Regions from separate parts of the Peribacillus sp. 05N428 genome, predicted to be linked through region 3. Evidence: riboswitches for the same ligand, from Rfam matches in the RefSeq annotation. Region 3 holds a riboswitch; each other region holds the start of a gene.

Region 1 (8,012 bases), on a different contig from region 3:
CTATCCACCAGATTCGCGTCAAAGTACTTGATCTCACCTAGGCAGTCACAACCAAGTTCAAGTGAATTCGCCAACATGCCAATGCCGTATTCCCCTGCATCAAAAGCATTGTTCCTGTTAACCGGATCAGTCGGATCACCATAAGGCACCACCATCTCGGATAAAGAAGCTCTATACAGGATTGGCCGCTGCACTCCATCATCATTGTAACTGACCGTATGAAGGACAAGACCCTCACGGGAGTTGAAGCCAAAGCGGATATTCCATTTTTGCCAATCGATCACATGTCCTTCCGTCGTGAAACTGGGTCCTTTTGGCTGAACTATTTCCAATGGCTTAACATCCTGCCTCATGTTACCTACTTGATCGGGTGTATAATTTCCATCAAGCGGCGGAAATGGTATGACACCTTTATCCACAATCTTGATGACTTCCATCTTATTTAAATCGACAAGGACATATATTCCTGAAATGGGACGTGCATACCCATTATCATATAATGATGTACGGTAATAACATAAAGCCCTGACGATTCGTACATCCACTTCCTCTTCAATTCCAAAATTCCCTGCTGACCATGGATCGACCATGATATTGTCCATATTCGTAAGCCCCCTTTTGGCAAAGGCTTTTATCATCTCAGGGTGGCTTTTCACGACTTCCTGACACTCCATGAATTCATCAGCCATTATGGATGGCTGCACTCCAGGAATCAGTTTCCATGACGTTATGCTGCCATTCGTTAAGGAAACTACAGCCTCATATGTTTTTCCCTCTTTATTATGAAGAATGATACAGAATGCTTCCCTATTGATTTGTTCTTCAACACGATAATCCAGAACAATGGATTTTGCAGGTTCCAGTAAGCTGATGTTAGCGAAGCGGTAATGGTCATCCAATCCTTTATCACGTTTTAAAATTTGGACCGTAAGTTTAAGTTCTTCTGCCGTTAATGGATCAAGCGGGTGATTTTCCCTCGTTACTTTCATGCTAGATGTTTTTTCCATCTTAACCTCTCCCTTATAGGTAAAATATCATTCTATCCATTAAGTAAACTTCCCCTCGAACTGCCTCGTGCATAAAGTGCAAAAATTTTATTTGCCTACCGCCATCTTTCCCGAAAACTGGTGTTGACTCTTTGTCCCAACATATTCAATATGATGAAGATAGCCAATATCAGTAACACATCCCACTCATACCGATTTATCAAGCGGATAGCTGGAAATCCAACTCAATCAAGCTGCCCATGAGGACGCGTCCCTGCCCTTAAACTCCATACCAGTTCAAGCCCTGCTCATTCAAATCGATCCACACATTTTTTGTTTCCGTGTACATATCCATCGCTTGGATGCCCAGTTCCCTTCCGAAACCGCTTTGCTTCCTGCCGCCAAAAGGTGCTGCACTATCAAGCATGCTAAACGTGTTCACATACACCGTCCCCGCTTTTAACCCCCTTACCATCCGGTGCGCCCGTTTTAAATCATTGGTCCATAGACCTGCAGCCAATCCATACAAACTGTCATTTGCCTTGTTCAATGCATCCTCTTCATCTTTGAACTTGATAACCGACAAAACCGGTCCAAAAATTTCTTCGCGGGCAATTGTCATATCATTGGTAACGTTCTCAAAAACAGTGGGCGTAAAGAAATATCCATTTCCTGCCTCCGTGTTTCTTTCTCCTCCCATGACAAGATTAGCTCCCTGTTCCAGACCGGCCGCTACATATTGTTGAATTTTGTCAAGTTGCTGCAAGGAAACCTGCGGTCCCATTTGGGTCGTATGGTCTAAAGGATTCCCTACACGGATGGATCGTGCTTTCTTCACGAATGATTCCATGAATCGATCATATATGCTTTCCTGCACAAAAAGTCTTGTACCCGAGGCGCATACTTGACCTTGTGCAAAGAAGATACCAAACATGGATCCATTCACTGCATTCTCAATGGAAGCATCATCAAAAATTATATTTGGTGATTTCCCCCCTAATTCAAGGCTAATTGGTTTTAAGTTCTTACTTGCTGCCTGCATGATTAGGCGGCCAGTATTAGTTGAACCCGTAAAAGCGATTTTATCGACGTCAGGATGGGAGGAGAGGGCATCACCCGCTATCTTCCCGTATCCAGGAATGACATTGATGACTCCATCTGGAATTCCGACTTCTTGAAAGATTTTAACCAATTCCAGAATGCTTACAGGAGTTTGCTCAGCTGGTTTTATCACAATCGTATTGCCTGCCGCTAAAGCAGGGGCAAGCTTCCACATCGTCAGCATAAGCGGAAAGTTCCAAGGCACTATGGCCCCAATGACACCGATTGGCTCCTTCAAGGTATAATTGAACCGGTTATTGGGAGAGGCAAGGGTACTTCCCTGGACTTTATTGGCTAATCCCGCATAAAATTCGAGTACATCTATCATGGCTGGCATCGCAATGAATTTTGTTTCATTGATTGGCAGCCCGTTATCTTGTGATTCGACCTCGGCAAGCATATCGGCTTTCTCCCACAGTGCCTGTGCCACTTTATTCAGTAACCTCCCTCTATCCCCCGGTGCCATTTCAGCCCACGGGCCAGATTCAAACGCCCTTCGTGCAGCTTTTACCGCTAAATTAACATCTTCCGGACCTGCCTCGGCAACTACAGCATTCACTTCATCTGTTGCAGGATTAAGTGATTCAAATGTTCTTCCAGATATTGAATCAACCCATCTCCCATCAATGAACAATCGATAGTTTTTCCCCATCATCGTTTCCCCTTTCTAGTTAAAATCTCCAAACAACAAACACATATCTATTAATACAATAAGGCTGCGCACCATTTTTTTATTGTAAAAAACGGAACATTCAGAATATTTTTCGTGCATTAAAACCAAACAAAAAAGATCCTCGTCACCATGAACGGGATCCTTCAAATGTAATCACTATATAACAAGAACGTTATATTGGGTTTGAAGATTTCTTTGAAACGGCATCGATGAATTCAGTAGGAGTCAGATAACCAAATTTTTTAAATTCATTAATTAAATGTGATTGATCAAAATACCCATTCTCATTAATCACATCCCAAACTGTAAAGGCCTGTTTATTCAATAACATATGCAGGGAGTTTTGGAACCTCACTATTTGGCTGAATAATTTAGGCGGCATCCCTACATGGGCATCGAATTGCTTTCGCAAGTATCTTGTAGAGTATCCGGTCTCAGCAGCTAATTGATTCATATTTACATTTCCTTTAGAAGAATATATTTTGTTCAAGGAATATTCTATAATTGCCGGCAAACCGTTACACGTAAAAATATTAATCCCTATTTCTTCTTTGAACAGCTTTATTCTTCTATGAAAATCCCGTTCAGTTATTAACCTTTCCATAATGGTAGGTTCAATTTTTAACATATCAGCTAAAGGAATTTGGCGATCGATCACCTCCTTCATGGAATATTTAAAATGCTGGGTTTCCTGCTTAGGCATAAACCTCACACCGAAATATTCACAATTAGCCTGAAAATTTATCGTTTTGTACTTGAGGACAGTCCCGTACACATCTGCGGAAGGTCTTTCGGGATCGCAATAAAATAATATGTCGATGCACCCATCCGGAATGACGGACATTGGATTCATTAAATCCCGATTGATTTTAAATTGATAGAACAATGTAGTGGAATGGTCAGAATTTCTTTGTTTATATTCTATATAATAATCTGATAGAATCTCGAATTCCGGTTGGAATGGAAAATAGTCGAAGTTATTGAAACTCTGAATGATTCTCAGCTACCATCACGCTCCTTTTATATTACACTGTCACCAAAGCCTTTTTACCACTGCAATAAGCTTGCATTTGCCCCAATTACTACAGTAATCGATTGGCTGAGTGGTCATCCGCATCACTACACGGGTCAGGAGAGCCGTTCATCATTCTTCCCACCCCTGGCCATTATCAATATGAGCGTTGTTTTTATAATTTTCGACAAGTATTTCCAAATCCCTTTTGACTGAAAGATTTAAAACAATATCCAACTTACAGAACTGTGAAAATAAAAAAAGCAAACCGTAGTCAAGGCTCGCACAGTTTATAAACAAAAGAGTTCGGAATGGTCAATACCACAGATGATTGCGGGAGGAGGCTTGGCAGACTGTTGGCGGGAAGGAACGGATTTCCTGATACCAACTGCAACGTTGATTTCCACTCCAGGCACTCGCTTTCCGCGGGCGGTCCGTGAGCCTCCTCGGCGCCTATGCGCCTGCGGGGTCTCACTTGGACACGCTTTTCCCGCAGGAGTCTCGCACCTTACGTTCCAATCAACTTTGTTTTATAATTCAGATGGAACCGGAATCAAAACTTTTAATTAGACTTGGTTATCAATGGTTTTTACTGTTTTATAATCCTTAATGGATTGAAGAAATTAGCGGCACTCACGCGGATAACTGACTAGCCAAGACACCACAGACGCTTTCGGCAAGGAGGCTTGGCAGAGTATCGACGGAAAGTAACGGATTTCCTGATACCAACTGCAACTTTTTTAAAAAGAAAAAAATGTAGACAAACTCGATGAAAATCGAATTTGTCTACATTCTGTTCTATAAGATATGGAACTTACTTCTTTAAATGATATGGCACTGTCGTAACAACCACATTTCTTTTATAAAGTAAGTAAGCGCGAATCAGTAAACTTGATTGGTTATGAAGTATATTGTGCCAGCCCTTCTTCGGAATGAATTGGGGGATGATCACCGTAACTTTATAATTGGATTCACTAGCCTTATGTTCTACTGTATCCACAAATTTAGTTAGTGGCTGAATGATACTTCTGTAATAAGAATTCAGTGTAACGAGCCTTACATCCGGCTGCCATTTTTTCCATTTTTCTTCGAATTTCTTTTCATCATCTCTTTCAAAAGCGACATAAACGGCAATGACCTGATGTGCAGATAGAGATTTCGCATAATTTAAAGAGTTCTCAACCACATGAGTTATACCCGCAACAGGTACAATGATGATATTTCCTTCAATTGGTAAGATCGGCTCACATGTTGTAATCCTTAGTTGGTCTCCAACTGCTTCATAATGATTTCTAATTCGATGAAAAATTAAAATGATGATAGGTAAAAAAATCAAAACAGGCCAAACCTGACTAAATTTGGTTAAAAAGAATATCATCGTGACGATAAAGCTAATTATGGCACCAATTGAATTAATGGTTAATTTCATCATCCAGCCTTTTGGCTTTTCGCGAATCCATTTAACAATCATCCCTGTCTGGGATAAAGTAAATGGGATGAATACACCAACCGCATAAAGCGGAATGAGATTTTCCGTATGTCCTTCAAATGCGACTATCAAGATGATGGATGCAAGTCCAAGTATGATAATTCCATTGGAATACCCTAAACGGTCCCCTCTGATCGTAAACGCCCTTGGTATGAATTTATCCTTCGCCAGATTTACCGCAAGCAAAGGGAAAGCCGAATATCCAGTATTTGCCGCAAGTATCAAGATCAATGCAGTTGTACCTTGAATGAAGAAATACATGAAATTCCGTCCAAAGATCCCTTCAGCAATCTGGGAGACGACCGTTACCTCTGCGCTAGGAACAATGCTTAAATAATAGGCTAAGAATACGATTCCCGAAAACAAAACAGCTAGTAAGGAACCCATCGCTACTAATGTTTTCGCAGCATTATTCGGTGCTGGATCTTTAAAGTTCGGGATTGCATTGGAAATCGCTTCGACTCCTGTCAATGCGGAGCTTCCTGATGCAAATGCTCTTAGCAGTATAAATAAACTGATGCCGGCTACCGGAGTCCCGATTGACGTATGCAATTCCGGTGAGACTCCTCCCGTCAGAATCTTGTAAATTCCAACCCCAATCAAGATGAACAAGGCTAAAACGAATAGGTACACCGGATAGGCCAAGACAGAGGCCGATTCCGTAACCCCCCTAAGATTCAAGATAGTAAGTAGGATGACGAAAATAATGGCTATGAGGACATTATAATCATGCAGGCCGGGAAAAGCGGACGTGATGGCATCCGTACCAGCAGAAACACTTACCGCGACAGTTAATATATAATCGACCAATAAGGATCCTCCAGCTATCAACCCTGGATTGACACCTAAATTGTTTTTTGAAACCACATAGGCTCCCCCGCCATGTGGATAAGCGAAAATGATTTGTCTGTAGGACAAAATCAAAGCGGTTAACAGGATCAATACTCCAATCGCGATGGGGATTGAATACCAGAATGCCGCAGCACCGACCGTGATCAGGACAATCAATATTTGCTCCGGCCCATATGCAACCGAAGACAAAGCATCGGAAGATAATATCGCCAACGCCTTTGTTTTATTAAGCTTTTGTTCACCAAGTGCATTCGATTTTAAAGGTCTCCCGATCAAGAACCTCTTTATAGAAGATAACATTAAGAATTCACCACCAGTTTAATTTATAAGTTTATGTTTCCCAGCTGTAGCAAAAAACGAGACGGAACACAAAAATGCCTACAAGTCATAGCTAAATAGACCTGTAGACATCAATTTTTTTGTCTAACAAGCTCCACCTTCCTTCTCATATAACGCTTACGAGGTTAGCTGTCGGATTCGGACCTAAGAGTAGCCCTACCTTTTAAAGGATTCACCCCTTGGATTGTAAAAACAATCCCAATAACGGGTCCCCCGCACCATAAGGTTTAAGCGATTTAGAAATATGAAACTGTTGATTATCATACTCCCGTGAAATGGAAAAGTAAATGAAAATTTTGCACAGAAATAGAATTATTATTTATAAACGAGGCTTTATTCTTGACTTATATAACAAAAGTCATGCATACACATGATTCGAAGGTAGTAAAGGAGGAAAGTAAACGTCTAAAAGGGATATTAAAGAGGACAATGAACAAAAGATACATTTCCAAAAAGGAAAAATGATCACCACATGAAACGTGATGGATCAAGTAAAACAGATCTGCCCCAGCTTGGATAGTCATTAAATCAGAATTTTCTCTTTCCGATTCCATTATTAATTCCCGTCCAATCGGGGGCATTATTCCACTGATCTACGCTAATCAGTTCCTTCCTTCTTGAATTGGCCTCAAATTGCTTTTTTTAAAGACAAAGTATTTCTGGCCAAGATAGTTAAGCACTGTATAAAAAATTGTTCCTATCAGAACAGCCAAATTTTGTTGTATGGATAAATGAACGGTTCCTTCCAGTGATTCTGCAATGGCTTGGCCTATAGAATAAGCGGCGGAATAACAAATCAGGATGACGCAAAAGAAACGGGCAACTCCTCGACGCCATTCTATATCGCTTTTAAAGGTAAAAGTCCTGTTCAAAAGAAAACTCGTTATAGCTCCCGTACCATTGCCGATAAAGGTGGAGATCCAGTAAGATAATTCAAGAACATTCATGAGAAAAAGCATGATGGAAAGTCCAACCGCTGTATTGACTATTCCAACCAATAAAAAGCGGATAAAGGAGTTAGTTTGTTTTAGATAGTTTTTCAATACTGTTCCGTTCATTGTCTAGTTGCTCCCGTTTTTTTAAATCGAGCGGATTAAATAGATCAAGATCAACAATATATTTAGGTCGGCGTTTGGATTCATTATAGATTTTACCTATATACTCCCCAATCAAGCCGACAGCAATCAACTGTAGTCCACCGATCAACCATATGGAGGTGATCAATGAGGTCCATCCAGTTTCGGTCTGCCCATAAAATTTCAACCATAAAAAGTAAGACCCAAAGAGTAAGCTAATGAAAAAGGAAAGACATCCTAGCCATAATACCAGCCGGATCGGTGTAACTGAAAAAGAAGTAATGCCATCAAGCGCAAAAGCAACCATCTTCTTAAATGGATATTTCGTTTCCCCAGCCAATCTTTCTTTACGGTCATAATAAACAGAGTCCGTCTTAAACCCAATGAGCGGTACAATCCCCCGCAAAAAAAGATTCGTTTCATCAAAACGTTCCAACTCCGTGATCGCCCTTTTGCTCATTAGCCGGAAATCGGCATGATTATA
Region 2 (8,012 bases), on a different contig from region 3:
ACGGTCTCCATTGCGTCGATAGTGTTAATAACCGTTAACTTATACCTTATTGAAAAAAAAGAAAGCAAAGTGGAACGGACGGTTTTCGTTGAAAACTGGACTAAGGTAAAAAAAGATACAATTACGGATACTATTCAAACAAATGGGGTAATTAAACCAGTAGAAGAGTATGATATTTATTTTGATGCCAAGAAAAATGATTTTAAGAAATTCCTTGTAAAAGAAGGCGATGCGATTACGGCTGGCTCCTCGTTGTTTGAGTATACGACGACCGAACTTGATGCGCTTAAAGCGAATTTGGAAGCGGAGAAAACGGCCGCGGAGGGGGAAATTGCAGGGATTGAGGAATACATAGGGAAGTTGAGGTCTTATCAGGGGACCGTGATCAGTGAACCTGAAGCGGCAATTGATGAATCGGTGGAAAAGAACTTGAATATTGATATAACGACAAGCTCTTCAGATCTTATTAAAAGTAACATTGAGCAAGAAATGTACAAGCAGGAACTAGAAAAAAACAGGTTGGATGAAAAAGTGAAAATGCTTGATGCTAAATTAAGTTCGATTGAGGAGCAGTCCAATGCAATTGTAACGACGAGCGAGGCTGATGGTGTCGTTAAAAATATCAATAAAAACCTGAATAATCCCATTATATCCATTGTTTCGACAAATATGGCAATTGAAGGGGATTTCTCCGAAGAGGAAATGAAAAAGGCTGAAGTGGGCATGACTATAAAAGCAAGTTCCTCTGTTTCAAAAAAGGCATTGAAAGGGAAGATAGGCCGTATCCATTCCTATCCCGCTGAAGAGCCATCATTAAAAAAAAATAACAGATTTCCATTTCAGGCTTTAATCGAACCGGAAGGCGAAGAAACGGAACCTTTGTTAGTGGGATCGAAAGTGAATCTTACTGTAATAACCAATGAGAAAGCCGGTGTACCCTCCATTCCGATAGAGGCCGTACAATACCAAAAGCAGCCTTATATTTACAAGTTGACTAATAAAGGCCATGTGGATAAACATTACATTACAAAAGGTCTTAAGGCTGAAGGGAAGCAAGAAATCATAAAGGGACCGTCTGTAGGTGACGTCATCCTGCTGAAGCCGAATGCGGCAGTGAAGAACCATTCTTATTTTATTACCCCGATTCAATTTGAAAAAGTGAAAGCTGGAACTTATAAAAAATTCACCTCTAGGGAAAAAGTAAGATATCTGTTACTTGGCATTCTGGAAAAATAACCGCTTTTTTCACAAGAGAGGTGATGTTAAATTAGGAATTAATTATATCGATATAACTTATTTGATTAAAAATCGGGAAGCGTAATTATAGATACAACAGCCTTTAATGCAGAATATTCAGACATATTAAAAGATTTTTTCTAGAACTGATGCGAATAAATATTTACAGATTATCATTTTTAGTATAATATTTTATTATAAGTTAACTCGCTTAATCTTATTCCAAGAACGGGGGACCCATTTTTGTGGATTTTATCCGCTAGGGGTGAATTCAGAAATGAAAGGGCATTTGTGTTTCCAATTCCTAACCCGACAGCTAACCTCGTCAGCGTCTTTAAGGGAACATGTGTGAATATTCACGCCAATAAGAAATCGACACATGAAGTGTCTTTTTTTTCGGCGTAAAGACAGAGTTTTTCAAAAAAAGAAAAATTACTTTCTTTTTATTAGTATCTTGTTTCCCTTACCGAGACAAAAATGTTTTTGCATCAAAGACTTTATGGAAGGTGAGGAAAGTAAATGAAGAAATTCAAATTAAGTTTAGCTAGCCAAATTTTCATTGGTTTAATTCTAGGGATTATCGTTGGTGCCATTTTTTATGGTAATGAGTCGGCCCAAAGCTTTTTACAGCCATTCGGAGACATTTTCCTACGAATGATTAAAATGATCGTAGTGCCGATCATCGTATCCAGCCTTATCGTTGCAGTTGCCGGTGTAGGTGACTTGAAAGCGGTAGGAAAACTAGGTGCTAAATCATTATCATACTTTGTTGTCGTAACTATGATAGCGATTGCTGTTGGTTTAATTTCAGCGAATATCATCCAGCCTGGTGCTGGTGTGAATATGAATAACCTGGAACAAACTGATATCTCCACATATGTTGATACAGCAGAAACTAAGCAGCATGAATCGTTCGTAGATACACTTGTACACATCGTGCCATCCAATCCAGTTAAAGCCATGGTAGAAGGCGATATGCTAGCGATAATTTTCTTCTCCGTGTTGTTTGGACTAAGTATTGCGGCCATCGGTGAAAAGGGTAAACCAGTATTCCGTTTCTTCCAAGGTGTAGCTGAAGGAATGTTCTACCTAACTAACATGGTCATGAAATTCGCTCCTATCGGTGTATTTGCACTAATCGGTGTGACTATCTCCAAGTTCGGTTTGGAATCTTTAATTCCATTAGGAAAGTTAGCGCTTTCTGTTTACGGAACAATGATCTTCTTTGTAATTGTCATTCTGGGTCTTATTGCAAAATTTGTAGGATTCAATATCTTTACTTTGATTAAACTTCTAAAAGAAGAATTGATTCTTGCTTTCTCTACTGCAAGTTCAGAAGCGGTTCTTCCGAAAATCATGGAAAAAATGGAGAAAGCGGGATGTCCGAAACATATTGCTACATTTGTTATTCCGACTGGATACTCCTTTAACCTTGATGGTTCTACATTATACCAAGCGTTAGCAGCTATCTTCATCGCTCAAATGTATGGAATCGATTTAAGCATGTATGAGCAAATCACGCTAATGCTAGTGTTAATGATCACATCCAAAGGGATTGCGGGTGTACCAGGTGTATCTTTCGTAGTTCTTTTAGCGACATTGGGAACTGTCGGTATTCCTATTGAAGGTCTTGCATTTATTGCCGGTATCGACCGTATTCTTGATATGGGACGTACAGTGGTAAACGTTATTGGTAATTCACTTGCGGCAATCGTTATCTCTAAATGGGAAGGTCAATTCAACCCTCCTTCCAAAAAAGAACTAGAACAACAAGTTTCTTGATACAAAAAATCCAGAGTGAAATGTCACTCTGGATTTTTTTTTATTGAATGAAAAAGCGCTTCCTTAATTTTTCTCGATGACTGTAAAACTCTGCTTCCTTCAGGTGTTATGGAGGGAACTACTTCTTGACGCGTCTTCCCGGATGTCAAAATACCCCCAAATTCATAAAGCCTTTCATCTTGTTTACCCCAAAACCAAATCATTTCCTCTTCCTCCCAGAAGGTCATGTGTTGTGAAATGAAACTACCTTCAGGCTTAAAAATACGTTGATTTGACTAATGTCGGGTATTTTGCGCTGGGGATCATCAGCATAAAGGGGAGCGGCCACATGAAATGAGTGAATGAATGATAAAACCATTCATGATCCATTCTTCGAATTCTATATTTTTTCCTATTGGTTAAAATGGATTTTGATTCATGTTATTTAAACGATGCAGATGATGATTAATATTGGGGTTATATAACTTACGTGAAACTCCAAAAGTTTGATAAAATAACATTATTGATTGAGAGCTCGGAGGGGGTCAGGTTATGAAGAATGATAGCAATGATATCTTATACATGTATATGCAGGCTTCCGAACGGTTTGTCCTTTTTAATGGACTCAATTTTCGTGAATTCGTCAATTCGCTTCCGTATACCTTGGATTCGATCTTATTATTGAAACATCAATTCGATGGTGGGGAATACAATTTGAATGTCCTGCTTGAGAGCGCTTCATCTGAAGCTATTGCGAAGCTCGTTAAAGAAAATGTCCGGGCATATGGAGATTTCTGTTGGATCGATTTTGAAGAAACGGAAGGGCTGGATGAATTGGATGGAAGGGAAATAGCGGAACTTTTATATTTAGGACATGCTAAAACCCATCTGGATCCCCCGTTTTTCCGTAAATTGAATAACCAATTTGTGTACCTTGCCCAGGATGATGGCTGGTTCAATAAAATTTATTTTCGTTCTCTTTCGACATATTATATGATGTTAGGAAGTCTGATTCCGCTAAAGCTGGAGCCATTAAAAGTAGAGAGGACGTGGCTTGGAATCAGAAAGAAAAAAGAGCTGACGGCGATTCCTGCAGAAATCATTGCTTCTTTGGCTCATATTCTGGCAGAGGGGCTCGTTTTTTCCTTTCGGGATGTTAAGTATACTAGAACGAAAATTGAGATACCGGCATGGGTCGTAGGGGATTATTTAAACATGGATGAGATGCATGATTCCTTTTCGGATAGAGATAGTAAGGAGCCCGATGCATTTATTATCTTCAATCGAAAAGAGAAGATTTGGGAAAGTGTTATTAAAAATACACCATCCTCCTAATTTTATTTGAATTCCTTGAACTTTTTAGGTGTAAGACTTACCGTCTCATGCATAAGAGATAAGAGAGGGTGTGGCGGTTTTATCCTGTGTTCAGTAAGTTAGTAATCATTGGAAAAGCCTCAATGATGGAAGTTTCGCTTTACCCCTCATTAACAGGCTGTAAGGAAGCCTGATGACAAATGTAATGAAAAAGAAATGTGTTGAACCAACAGCGTGTAAATGCCCGATTGCGACGCACAGGATGTGCTAGCACAGGAGTTGCCACAGGATGTGGCGGTTTTATCCTGTGTTCTGCAAAATAGTAATCATTGGAAAAGCCTCAATGATGGAAGTTTCGCTTTACCCCGCATTAACAGGCTGTAAGGATGCTCGGTGACAAATGTAATGAAAAAGAAATGTGGTGAGCCAACAGCCTGTAAATGCCCGATTGGCTCAACTAACCATCATTGGAAAAGCCTCAATGATGGAAGTTTCGCTTTATCCGTTTTAGTGTAAAGTGATACAATGAACATGGTTAAAAGAATATTGGAGGGTAATAACTCATGAAAACTAAACTTGGTTTGCTTTATGGTGGAAAATCTGCGGAGCATGAGGTTTCTATGCAGACGGCTTTAGCGGTCATTAAAGCTCTCGATTTAGCAAAGTTTGATATATATCCGATTTACATAACAAAAGATGGTTCATGGATTAATGGACCAAAGTTAACAGGTCCTGCCGAGAACGTGGAGGCATTGACATTTTCACCGGAAAAATCGAGCTCGCCTCTTGCCTTGCAAGCACATTCAACTGATGAAAATAGTGAATCAACAGGGTATGACGTAATTTTCCCATTGCTTCACGGACCGAATGGAGAAGATGGAACCGTACAAGGGATGCTGGAACTGTTGAACCTTCCTTATGTAGGGAATGGCGTTTTAGCTTCTTCAGCAGGAATGGATAAGGTCATCATGAAAAACATTTTTGCCCAGGCGGGACTTCCTCAAGTGAAATACACTTGGTTCATCCGTTCTGAATGGGAGAAGAATACTGAAAGTGCCATCAAAAAGGTAGCGGATGATTTGGGGTACCCTTGTTTTGTCAAACCTGCCAATTTAGGCTCAAGTGTCGGTATCAGCAAATGTAATGATGCTGATGAACTGGAAAAAGCGGTAGCGGAAGCTTTTCAATTCGATCGGAAGGTCATCATTGAAGAAGGGGTCATTGCTCGTGAACTCGAGTTTGGTATTCTTGGTAATGATGAACCGTCTTGTTCAGTGGCAGGCGAAATCATCCCTAAGAAAGATTTTGCCTTCTATGATTATTCAGCAAAATATGTAGACGGTAATTCAGCGATGGTCATTCCGGCGGAGATAACGGAAAGCGAGTATGCAGCTTTATCCGAAATGGCCATTACTGCCTTTAAGTCATTGGATTGCTCTGGATTGGTTCGCGCAGATTTCTTCTTGACGCATTTGGGGCAAATCTATATTAATGAAGTGAATACAATGCCTGGGTTTACTCCATTCAGCATGTTTCCGTTATTGTGGAAGCACACAGGTGTCGACTATCCAGCGCTAATTGAAACACTCGTGAAACTTGCCTTGGAACGTCATCAGGAAAAACAACAAATCAAATATACAGTTTGATCATGCAGGTAAAGTATCAGTAAACTCCACAATCCATCAAGCCTTGATTTGATGGATTCCAATCAGCAGGAACCGGTGCGATTTAAACTGGTTTCTGCTTCGTTTGGTTAACGGAGAGCGATCAACGGTTCGATGAATGTAGGAGGAACAAAATGATAAAGAGAACGTTAAAACAAGTACATGAAATGGCAGAGGGATTGAATGATATCAGTCCATTCCAGTCCAAAGGAATTAATGGGGTTACCATCGATTCAAGAACGGTTAAGGAAGGATGTTTGTTCATTCCGCTTAAGGGTGAGCAGGTTGACGGCCATCAGTATGTCAAGCAGGCTTTAGCGCAAGGGGCTGCAGCTTCCTTTTGGCAAAGGGATGTTCCGAATCCTCCTGATGATTTACCGATAATTATTGTCGAAAACACTGAGAAAGCACTTCAGCAATTGGCGCGTTCTTACCGCCAGGAGTTGAATATAAAAGTCATTGGGATAACAGGGAGCAACGGTAAGACCACTACGAAAGATATGACCGCTGCGCTGCTGGCCACTGCCTATAAGGTTCATAAAACAAATGGAAACTTCAATAATCATTTAGGTTTGCCGTTAACGGTGCTTTCTATGGCAGAGGATACGGAAGCGGCTGTTTTGGAAATGGGAATGAGCAGTCGCGGTGAAATCGAGTTCTTATCCAAAATGGCAAAGCCTGATGTAGCGATCATTACCAATATCGGTGAATCACACTTATTGGATTTAGGATCACGCGAGGAAATCGCGAATGCGAAGTTGGAAATTGTCGAAGGTTTGTCGAAAGATGGAACGCTGATATATCATGGTGATGAACCATTGCTTCGCAATCGGATCAAAAAGGATTTTCCTGATTTAAACGTAATATCTTTTGGACGTACGGAACAAAATGATTTATATCCACAGGCCATTAGCCAAGGGGCAGACAGTACCACGTTTACAATCGCAAGCGGTGATAAGGAAATCGGTTATGAGATACCTGTTTTAGGTCATCATAATGTTCTTAATGCGTTGGCTGCCATCTTGGTTGCTAAAGAATTCAATGTAGATGATTCGGCGATCCGTAAAGGCCTATCGGCCATTCAGTTAACTAATATGAGGATGGAATTGGTTGAAGGCGCAAAAGGGCAGAAAATCATCAATGATGCATATAATGCCAGTCCAACTTCAGTCAAGGCGGCAGTGGAGTTGGTTGAGGGCTTATCTGGATTCGAGAATAAGATTCTTGTATTGGGAGATATGTTGGAGTTAGGGCCGCAGGAAAAAGACTTTCATACGAAAATTGGTGAATTGATTTCCAATGAGCGGATTGATAAGATTTTCACATATGGTCCTTTAGCCGAGTTTATTGCCAAGGGAGCGAGCAAGTCTTTTTCATCGGAGCAGGTTCGCCCTTTTCAAGATAAGCAGGAGCTTATAGAGGAACTTAAGTCGTCCACAGAGGAAAATGACATCATACTTGTTAAAGCTTCCAGGGGCATGAAGCTGGAGGAAGTCGTTCAAGCTCTACAAAAATAAAAAATAAAGAAAAGGCCGTTTCTTTTTGAAACGGCCTTTTTTATTGTGTTTAAAACAGTGTCCCGGCTATAATGCAGATGTCATCGTTAATCACTGAATGCCTCATCCTTGAGACCAATAGCTTCTGAAGAAGGTCATTTGTATCGAGATGGACATTTTCAATGAATTCCCTCTCGATATTGTCAGATCGGTCAATGGCGGAAGGTGTGGGCGTTTTAGACAGTCCATCTGTATAGATGATGAATCGGCTTCCTGGTTCATAATGAAAGACTATTTTTTTCATGGGCAATTCGGGGATCGGTCCGCTTGGGGTGGCCCCTTTGTTTAAATTGAGAATTTGGTTGGTGCATGGGGAATACAAAAAGGCTGAAGGAAGTCCGTAGTTCACATATTCTATGAGTCGATCCTTTGTATTCACGTATGCGATGAAGGCTGTAATACGAGCATGTTTTTTGTTTTGCCGATTAACTCCTTGAAATAGGTCCCGAATATGTTTGCCCAGTTCCTCTGTTATGTAAAT
Region 3 (8,012 bases):
ATTGCTCATTGGAATTCGTATATATCAGTTTGCTGATTTCATAACCATATTTATCGCCACTTTGCAGGAGTTTTAGAATCATCGTATCTACATGTCCGCGAAGCAAGTCAGAGGATAGTTGTCGTTGAACCAAATCCTCACCTCCTTTGGTATATCTTATAGTATATTACTATGACAGTCAAGGTAGTTTGGTTACTATGGATCATACAGATTTGGAGGGTTTATGAAAAGAAACATGCCAATTTTAGTGAATCACTGCATCGCATATACTTTTTAATTGTACTAATTTTCCAGAGGTAATATCCGCTTGGAAGGGATTTATGATGTTTCATGGAAGATGTATGTAAGGGGGTGGGGATGTTGAATAATTCGTGGAATAAAGTGATTTATAAATTTTGGTCGCCGGTTTATGACAAAATCTTCAACTCTCATCTCTTTTTAGATGCCAGGAAAAGAATGTTTGAAGAGCTGGATTTTCATGATCATGCAAAGGTCCTGTTTGTGGGAGTAGGTACGGGGGCCGATTTGGAGTTGATCAAAAACCTTGACCTTGAGATAACGGCAATAGACCTGTCGGCGGATATGCTAAAAAAAGCAATGGGGAAATTTGATGATGCATCGATCAGTTTCCTCGAGATGGATGCACAGCAAATGGAATTCGCTAATGAATCGTTTGACTATGTAGTGGGAAGTTTGGTTCTTTCCGTCGTACCTGATGCCAATGAATGTCTTCGGGAAATGATCAGGGTTGTAAAAGGCGAGGGGAAAATAATACTATTCGATAAGTTTATTTCTAAAGATGAACGTCTTTCAGTGCCCAAAAAGCTTCTGAGGCAAATCATTCGATTTTTAGGAACGGATATTGGCTTGAGGTTTGAAGACTTGTTCAGTGGACATGAGAAGAAAATGGAAATTGAAGAAGATCGGCCGATCATGCTGAATGGAATGTATAGAAAGATAATCATCAGTAAACGGTTGTGAGGACATCAGGATACCACATAGAGCTGAGTTTTGTTTTTTGAAGCTAAACCGGATCCGCTGTAAAGAACATGTAATATTTGACATGCATGTATAAAACCCATGTCTTCCCTAACATGGTTAATGAGCTGATCATCGGGTTATTGAGTAAGAATGGATCATATCATCAGAAGGCAGTTTGCGTGCATCATTGATACCTTTAAATTCCAGTGAGCATTATATAACAATAAGGTCCACTGGTGTCTGAACGTCATATGTAACGCATTTTTGATGCGGCTGTTACAGAGGCACTGGGCGAAATGAGTATAATTAAATGGTGGGATAAAATGGAAGAGGTGATGGTTTTGTCGGAGACGATTACAACCTATGAAGATCTGTTGAACATGCTGGACTCATTATTGCGTGAACCAACTGGATTCTGGAATGGTTTTTATGAAGATCGCACAAAAGGGGTTCCCTTTTTCGAAAATTTCCCTGATGAGAATTTGGTTTCATATTTTGATGGTGGGTTAATTGGGCCAGGGAAGGTTCTTGAGCTTGGATGCGGACCTGGCAGAAATGCCATTTACCTTGCTCAAAAGGGCTGTTCCGTTGATGCGGTGGACCTTTCGAAGGAAGCCCTTGAATGGGGAAAAGAACGGGCAGGAGATAAAAATGTCCAAGTGAACTTCATTCAAGGGAATATATTTGATTTGGATATTGCAAAAGGACAATATGACTTCGTATATGATTCAGGTTGTTTTCACCATATTGCTCCACATCGAAGGATGAACTATTTGGAGATGGTGAAAAAGGCGTTAAGGCCTAAGGGGTTGTATTCGATCACTTGTTTTGTCGAAGGCGGCATATTGGGTGGTTCCGATATTTCAGATTGGGAAGTATATAGGCAAAGAAGCCTTAAAGGCGGTTTAGGTTTTACCGAAGAAAAACTCAGAATGATCTTCAAGGAATTCGATGTGGTGGAAATACGGAAAATGAGGAAAATGGAACAATCGGATGAAACCTTTGGGGTGCAAGGTTTATGGACGGCTTTATTTAGGAAATGAGAAGGTGAAATGGTTTTAAACGGAGGATCTGGGATCAGGTCCTTTTTTTGTGGGTGGAAATTGTTAACAAAAAATAAAAATGGTAAACTATAACAACACTATGAAGTTTTGGGAACGCAGATTTACCAGAATGATAGATGAAGGCTTTGCTGATCTTTTTTTTAAAACATGGTTTCAAAAACAGCTGGGAAGGTATATGGAAAGAGGGGGGCATCAGGCATCAGAGAGCATAAGGTTTTAAGTATGGAAGAGGTTTTCTTCGATGCTTGCTTTGTTGATAATATTTCAATTCCCTGGCAATGCCGTTTTCAGGTAAGATTGCTTTTTATAAAAAACTAAATAGGAGGAGTTTATGCACGTAAATAAAGAATTATATTCCTTTTTATTGGGTGTGGCAGCACAATTGACTGAGGATTGGTATGCATCATTGAATAAAGGTGATAGTGCGGGTGTATATAGCTCAACCGATCCCAAAGTGATTAAAAAACTTAAGCAGCAAAATAATGAATTCCATTTACGTTTCTTTCAGGTCTTTGATACAGAGGAGAGGGAATTCTTTAAGCAGCTTGGTGATTGGATTGAAGAGATCGGTCAGGATGAGCAGCATTTAAACACACCCATTTATTTTATATTGAGGGAGTTTTTCCGTACGCAAGAGCAATACCTGGATTATATTGACCGGTTTGTGAAATTGCATGGAGATCAATATACACAGGAGGAAATAAACTCCTGGTATCGGATAGTGGTGAAGGTGATCAGTGAAGTGATGGAGCGGTTTACGGAAGCGAATCATAGGTATGCCAATAAAATTATGAAAGCCCAACAGGCAACGATCGATGAATTGAGCACACCCATCATTTCCCTTAAAGATAACACGGCATTGCTTCCCCTGATAGGAGATATTGACACGGCGAGGGGCATGTCCTTGCTTGAAAACACCTTACAAAAGTGCGCTGAAAAAAATGTCACCAGACTTTTCATTGACCTATCCGGCGTTCATGCAATAGATAGCGGATCCGCACACCAGCTGTCTCAATTGATTGAATCCTTGCATTTGATCGGAATTCAAACAACCCTTTCAGGACTTCGGCCGGAAATAGCCATGACTGCCGTTAAGCTTCAACTTCCTTTTGATAAAGTGACGATAAAGTCTACTCTTGCCCAAGCGATCAGTACGAAAAAATAATACATACATATCCAGGGCACGGGCATGTTCGTTATAAATTTCATCGAGAAGACCTCCTTATGGCGGTCTTCTCGTATGTATTAGCCTTCAAAAGGAGCAAGAGCCGGAACCTGCCGGATTTTATTCAATATTGGCAAAGACGGCCAGATCTTCTTTATTGCCAACCACTAAAAGCATATCTTTTTCATGGATATCCTGATCCGGTGACGGTGCTATGATAATTTCTCCATTACTCACGATGGCAATGACGCTGATATTATATTTTGCCCGTAAATCAAGCTCCCTGAGGCTTTTTCCCTTCATGCTCATGGGGAGGATGATTTCCTCGATATTGTATTCTTTAGAAAGCTCTATATAGTTCAGCATATTAGGGGAAAGGAGCTGATTCGCGACCCGTTCCCCCATATCCCTCTCAGGATAGATGACCCAGTCGGCACCGACTTTTGTGAGCACCTGACCGTGATTTTTATTAAGTGCTTTGGCAATGACCTTTTTGATCCCAAGCTCTTTTAAAAGCAAGGTAGTTAAAATGCTCGATTGCATGTCATTTCCGATGGCTACGATGACACAATCGAAATTACGGATTCCGATTGCTTTCAATGTCTCTTCTTCGGTCGTATCCGCCATGACTGCATGGGTAACGTTCAGTTCCGCATTCTCGACTCTTTCCTCGTTCACATCAATACCCAAAACCTCTTGGCCTGCCGTATATAATCTATGGGCCACACTGGTTCCAAATCTGCCTAAACCTATCACGGCGTATTGTCGTTTTCCCATCTTTTACACTCCTTCATTCATTATTAACCAATCATGATTTTCCCTTTTGGACGTCGGAACGGATCTGGCTTGCGCCTCATGGCGATAGCAAAGGCAAAAGTCAAAGGACCAACACGGCCTGCAAACATCGTGAAAATGATGAGCATCCGGCCGACCGGTGATAATTCCGGGGTCAAACCCATTGAAAGTCCCACGGTGGCGAAAGCTGAAGTGGCTTCGAACAAAATCATCAAAAAGTCAGTTCCACTTTCAGTGATGGTCAGCAGAATGGAGATGATGGAAACCACGAATACACCAATGAATGTAACGGATAATGCTTTAAAAATCGTTTCACTCACGATGCGGTGGCGGAACAAGACCACATCACCCTTACCTTTGATCTGTGACCAAACCGTTCCGGCAATCGTCGCCAATGTCGTCGTTTTAATCCCGCCGCCAGTCGATCCGGGTGATGCCCCAACGAACATCAAGAAAATGATGAGCAGTAATGCAGGCTGAGTTAAATCAGGGATATTCAGCGTGTTGGAGCCTGCCGTCCGTGGTGATACCGATTGAAATAAAGACGACAGCATTTTACCCATGAAAGATAAAGGCTGCAATGTCTTGGCATTGCCGTACTCGAATAAAAAGATTAAAATCGCGCCGGCAATCGTAAGGGTCAAGCTAGTCGTCAGAACGATCTTCGTATGTACGGATAAACGATGTGTATTCCGATATTCGTATAGTTCATTCATCACGATAAAGCCTATCCCGCCAAACGTGATGAGGAAGGCAACGGTAAGGGTTACGAATGGATCCGATACATATGGGGTCAAACTCCTGAATTCCCCCATTAAATCAAAGCCGGCATTATTGAAATTCGAGACGGAATGAAAAACACCGTAATAGATCGCCTTGCCGGTTGGCATGTCAAAAGAAAAGCGAATCGATAAGATAAGGGCACCCATGCCCTCAATGATGGCCGTGAAAATTAAAAGCCGTTTCACTAATCTGACTACACCCGCCATGGATAGATTATTTAACGACTCCTGCAGAACTAACCTGCCTTTTAAAGAAATCTTTTTGCCTAATAATAAAAAGAAAAATGTCGCAAATGTCATGAACCCTAAGCCGCCTACCTGAATCAGTGTTAAGATGACCAACTCACCAAAAGTGGTGAAGGTCGATCCCGTATCCACAACGACCAGTCCTGTTACACATGTAGCGGAAGTCGAGGTGAATAAAGCATCCAGAAAAGAAAGACCATGGCCATTTTCTGTGGAAATCGGCAGGGTCAATAAATAGGCCCCGATAAGGATCAGGATGGCAAAGCCGAGTACAAGTATTTTTGGCGGATCCAATTTTGTCATTCTCAAATGATCATCCCTACTGTATGACTTTTAATCATCAATCTGCTTTTCGAATCTTTTTAAAGGCATAATAAAAAGACCTGCGAAAACATCGAATAGCTGTATTGCTACAAAAAGCGTGCAAAAAAAGCTTCCGAAATAGGCGGTCTTATGACCTCCTTCGCTTTAGCCGACGAAGTTAGCTGACGGGTAGGATGGCGAAAGAGCTGATCTCATCCCTTCTGCAAGGCAGAATTAACCCCAAATGATTGGGTCCTCCGTACTCATTTTCCATGAGTTTTGGCCGAAATGCATTAAATTGATAAACGTATTCTACTCCCATCATTTAGCAGTTGTAAACCCCTAAATCGTAAAAAAATATTTCTTTAACAAAACTGAAAATTTACGTTTTATTTACATTTAAAAAACGTATTGACAAATATTAGTTAGCACATTATGATAGGTTCGATTAATCCAATTATGATAACCGGCATCGATGTACTTTATTCAATAATTTCAAGCAGAACATGCTATTGCCAATCAAAATTTGTAATAGATATATTATGTTTCTTTTGTAAAAGATAAAGGAAAAAGCAGTACATTATTAGTTAAATTCAATACATTTTATTAAAAAGGCGGGCAATTATGGAGAAGACGTTCAATAGATATGTTATTAATGCTACAGGCAAGGGTGGCCAAACATATTTAACACAATGCCAGGATAAAGATGCACTAAGGAAATGGATAGCCGATCATGAGGATCAAATCATCATGAATGAATTAAGGATAACGGATAAGAAAAAGAATCCGTTTTTAAAATTGTTTTCCCCAAGGTAAATCAACTGATTCCAACATTCATTAGCGGTATTCAATTATTGTAATCCCTGTGTTCTATCCAGGAACGGTGAGCGAAAAATCCATATCTTGTTTTGCTTTTAAACTCATTTATTTTGAATGAGTTTTTTTGCTTTATTTACAGCATTTAACCATTAATGTTAAAATTTAGTAATACCTAATGTGGACGTAAAGAAAAGTAAAATGAAATAATCACTTTCCGAGAGCAGCCGAGGATTGTTGGGGATGTATGGTGACACATGAAGGTGGCATCGCAAATTGACCTCGTCCCGAGAAGCATTGCTTTGGGGACGGGGTTTTTATTGTTCGGTCAAAGGGGGAGAAGCGATGACATTAAAAAATGCATTGGTATCCTGGAAATACCCTTCCATTCTTTTGTGCGGAATAGGTATCTCCAACTTCGGTTCTTGGGTGTATTTCATTGCCCTTAATTTAATCGTTCTGGATATGACTGGTTCAGCCTTGGCGGTAGCTGGACTTTATATCGTTAAACCGATGGCTGCCATATTTACGAATGTGTGGGCAGGGAGCGTGATCGACCGGATAAATAAGCGGAACCTGATGGCGGCACTTGACCTATTTCGCATGGTATTCATAGTCTTGCTGCCTTGGACTTCTTCTATTTGGGTCATGTATTCCCTTGTCTTCGTGATCAATATGGCAGGGGCCATGTTCGGAACAGCATCTAGGTCGTATATAACAAAATTAATACCCATTGAACAGAGGAAACGATTTAATTCATTACGAAGCTTAATGGATTCTGGAGCTTTTTTGATTGGACCGGCGCTAGCGGGTATCCTTTTCTTGATCGGTACGCCCGTTTTAGCGATTTATATTAACGCGGCTGCCTTATTGTTATCCGGTATCATCACTCTATTCATGCCTAATCTTGAAAAGGATCATCGCCTTGAACAATCCAATCATTACCTGTCTTGGACCATCATGAAAAAGGATTGGGGCATCGTCCTGGACTTCAGCCGGAAATCTTCCTATATCATGCTCATTTATTTCTTATTCAGCTGCATGGTGGTGATGGAAACGGCCATCGATTCCCAAGAAGCTGCGTTTGCCAAGGCCGTGCTCCGTTTGTCGGACAGCGATTACGGATTCCTTGTAAGCGTCGCCGGGGCAGGCATCATTGTTGGTGCCATAGTCAATGCCGTATTCATCAGTAAAGTGAAAATCTCGCACATGATTGGTCTTGGATCTTTATTTGTCTCGATAGGTTATATGATCTTTGCCTTTTCGAATTCCTTTTCACTGGCCGCCATCGGATTTTTCATCATTGCCTTTGCATTGGCTTTTGCCAACACTGGCTTTCAAACCTTTTATCAAAATAATATTCCTGTGGAAATCATGGGCAGGGTCGGAAGTGTTTTTGGCTTGTTAGAAGCTTTATTGATCATCATTACTACCGCAATCGTTGGTGTTTCAGCCCATTTCATTTCGATTCGGTTCGTGGTGATTTCAGGTTCCCTGATCATGTTCGCTTTATCCATATGGTTGTCGATGCTTAGTATGAAGACCTCCAAGAGCAGGTATTATTCCGTTGGTGATGTAGAGATAGAAGCGAAGGAAAAGATGTAATCCGATTTAAAGGCATGTTGATGGCACATGCCTTTAATGAATCGTTCATTGGATGAATGTGCGCAATTGGCTGATGAAGTTCAAAATTTGAAAATGGATTTTCGCCATTTCTTCCACCGTTTGTTCTTCACAGTTCTCCAGCCACTCAGTAATCACCCCTAAAATCGCCGATGTCAGGAAGGCGTGCATATGCGGAATGCTTCATCTTTAGCTGCTGGATGAAGGCTGATCAAACGCTCCAACAGTACTTCCCCG

The links. A riboswitch is a leader RNA that binds a small molecule or an ion and turns the genes downstream of it on or off. The one in region 3 is predicted to bind cyclic di-AMP.
Region 1: linked by a shared signal. The riboswitch ahead of AC1DIV_RS10150 (APC family permease) and the one ahead of AC1DIV_RS21200 (TrkH family potassium uptake protein) in region 3 are both predicted to bind cyclic di-AMP.
Region 2: linked by a shared signal. The riboswitch ahead of AC1DIV_RS25370 (cation:dicarboxylate symporter family transporter) and the one ahead of AC1DIV_RS21200 (TrkH family potassium uptake protein) in region 3 are both predicted to bind cyclic di-AMP.

What each region holds. Positions count from the first base shown of each region.
Region 1 covers NZ_JBFTMS010000008.1:29,850-37,861, forward strand. Annotated here, with positions in the region: gene AC1DIV_RS10135 (primary-amine oxidase) at 1-1,007, opposite strand, end outside; gene AC1DIV_RS10140 (aldehyde dehydrogenase family protein) at 1,267-2,739, opposite strand; gene AC1DIV_RS10145 (helix-turn-helix domain-containing protein) at 2,933-3,646, opposite strand; gene AC1DIV_RS10150 (APC family permease) at 4,587-6,413, opposite strand; cyclic di-AMP (ydaO/yuaA leader) riboswitch at 6,551-6,696, opposite strand; gene AC1DIV_RS10155 (GtrA family protein) at 7,055-7,510, opposite strand; gene AC1DIV_RS10160 (glycosyltransferase family 2 protein) at 7,470-8,012, opposite strand, start outside.
Region 2 covers NZ_JBFTMS010000045.1:7,484-15,495, forward strand. Annotated here, with positions in the region: gene AC1DIV_RS25365 (efflux RND transporter periplasmic adaptor subunit) at 1-1,236, shown strand, start outside; cyclic di-AMP (ydaO/yuaA leader) riboswitch at 1,435-1,582, shown strand; gene AC1DIV_RS25370 (cation:dicarboxylate symporter family transporter) at 1,756-3,018, shown strand; gene AC1DIV_RS25375 (hypothetical protein) at 3,042-3,221, opposite strand; gene AC1DIV_RS25380 (hypothetical protein) at 3,550-4,332, shown strand; gene AC1DIV_RS25385 (D-alanine--D-alanine ligase) at 4,875-5,957, shown strand; gene AC1DIV_RS25390 (UDP-N-acetylmuramoyl-tripeptide--D-alanyl-D-alanine ligase) at 6,110-7,492, shown strand; gene AC1DIV_RS25395 (PP2C family protein-serine/threonine phosphatase) at 7,542-8,012, opposite strand, start outside.
Region 3 covers NZ_JBFTMS010000028.1:12,655-20,666, reverse strand. Annotated here, with positions in the region: gene AC1DIV_RS21225 (PadR family transcriptional regulator) at 1-82, opposite strand, end outside; gene AC1DIV_RS21220 (class I SAM-dependent methyltransferase) at 361-981, shown strand; gene AC1DIV_RS21215 (class I SAM-dependent methyltransferase) at 1,323-2,024, shown strand; gene AC1DIV_RS21210 (STAS domain-containing protein) at 2,377-3,210, shown strand; gene AC1DIV_RS21205 (potassium channel family protein) at 3,331-3,987, opposite strand; gene AC1DIV_RS21200 (TrkH family potassium uptake protein) at 4,011-5,336, opposite strand; cyclic di-AMP (ydaO/yuaA leader) riboswitch at 5,489-5,631, opposite strand; gene AC1DIV_RS21195 (hypothetical protein) at 5,961-6,152, shown strand; gene AC1DIV_RS21190 (MFS transporter) at 6,498-7,757, shown strand; gene AC1DIV_RS21185 (TetR-like C-terminal domain-containing protein) at 7,803-7,946, opposite strand; gene AC1DIV_RS21180 (TetR/AcrR family transcriptional regulator) at 7,931-8,012, opposite strand, start outside.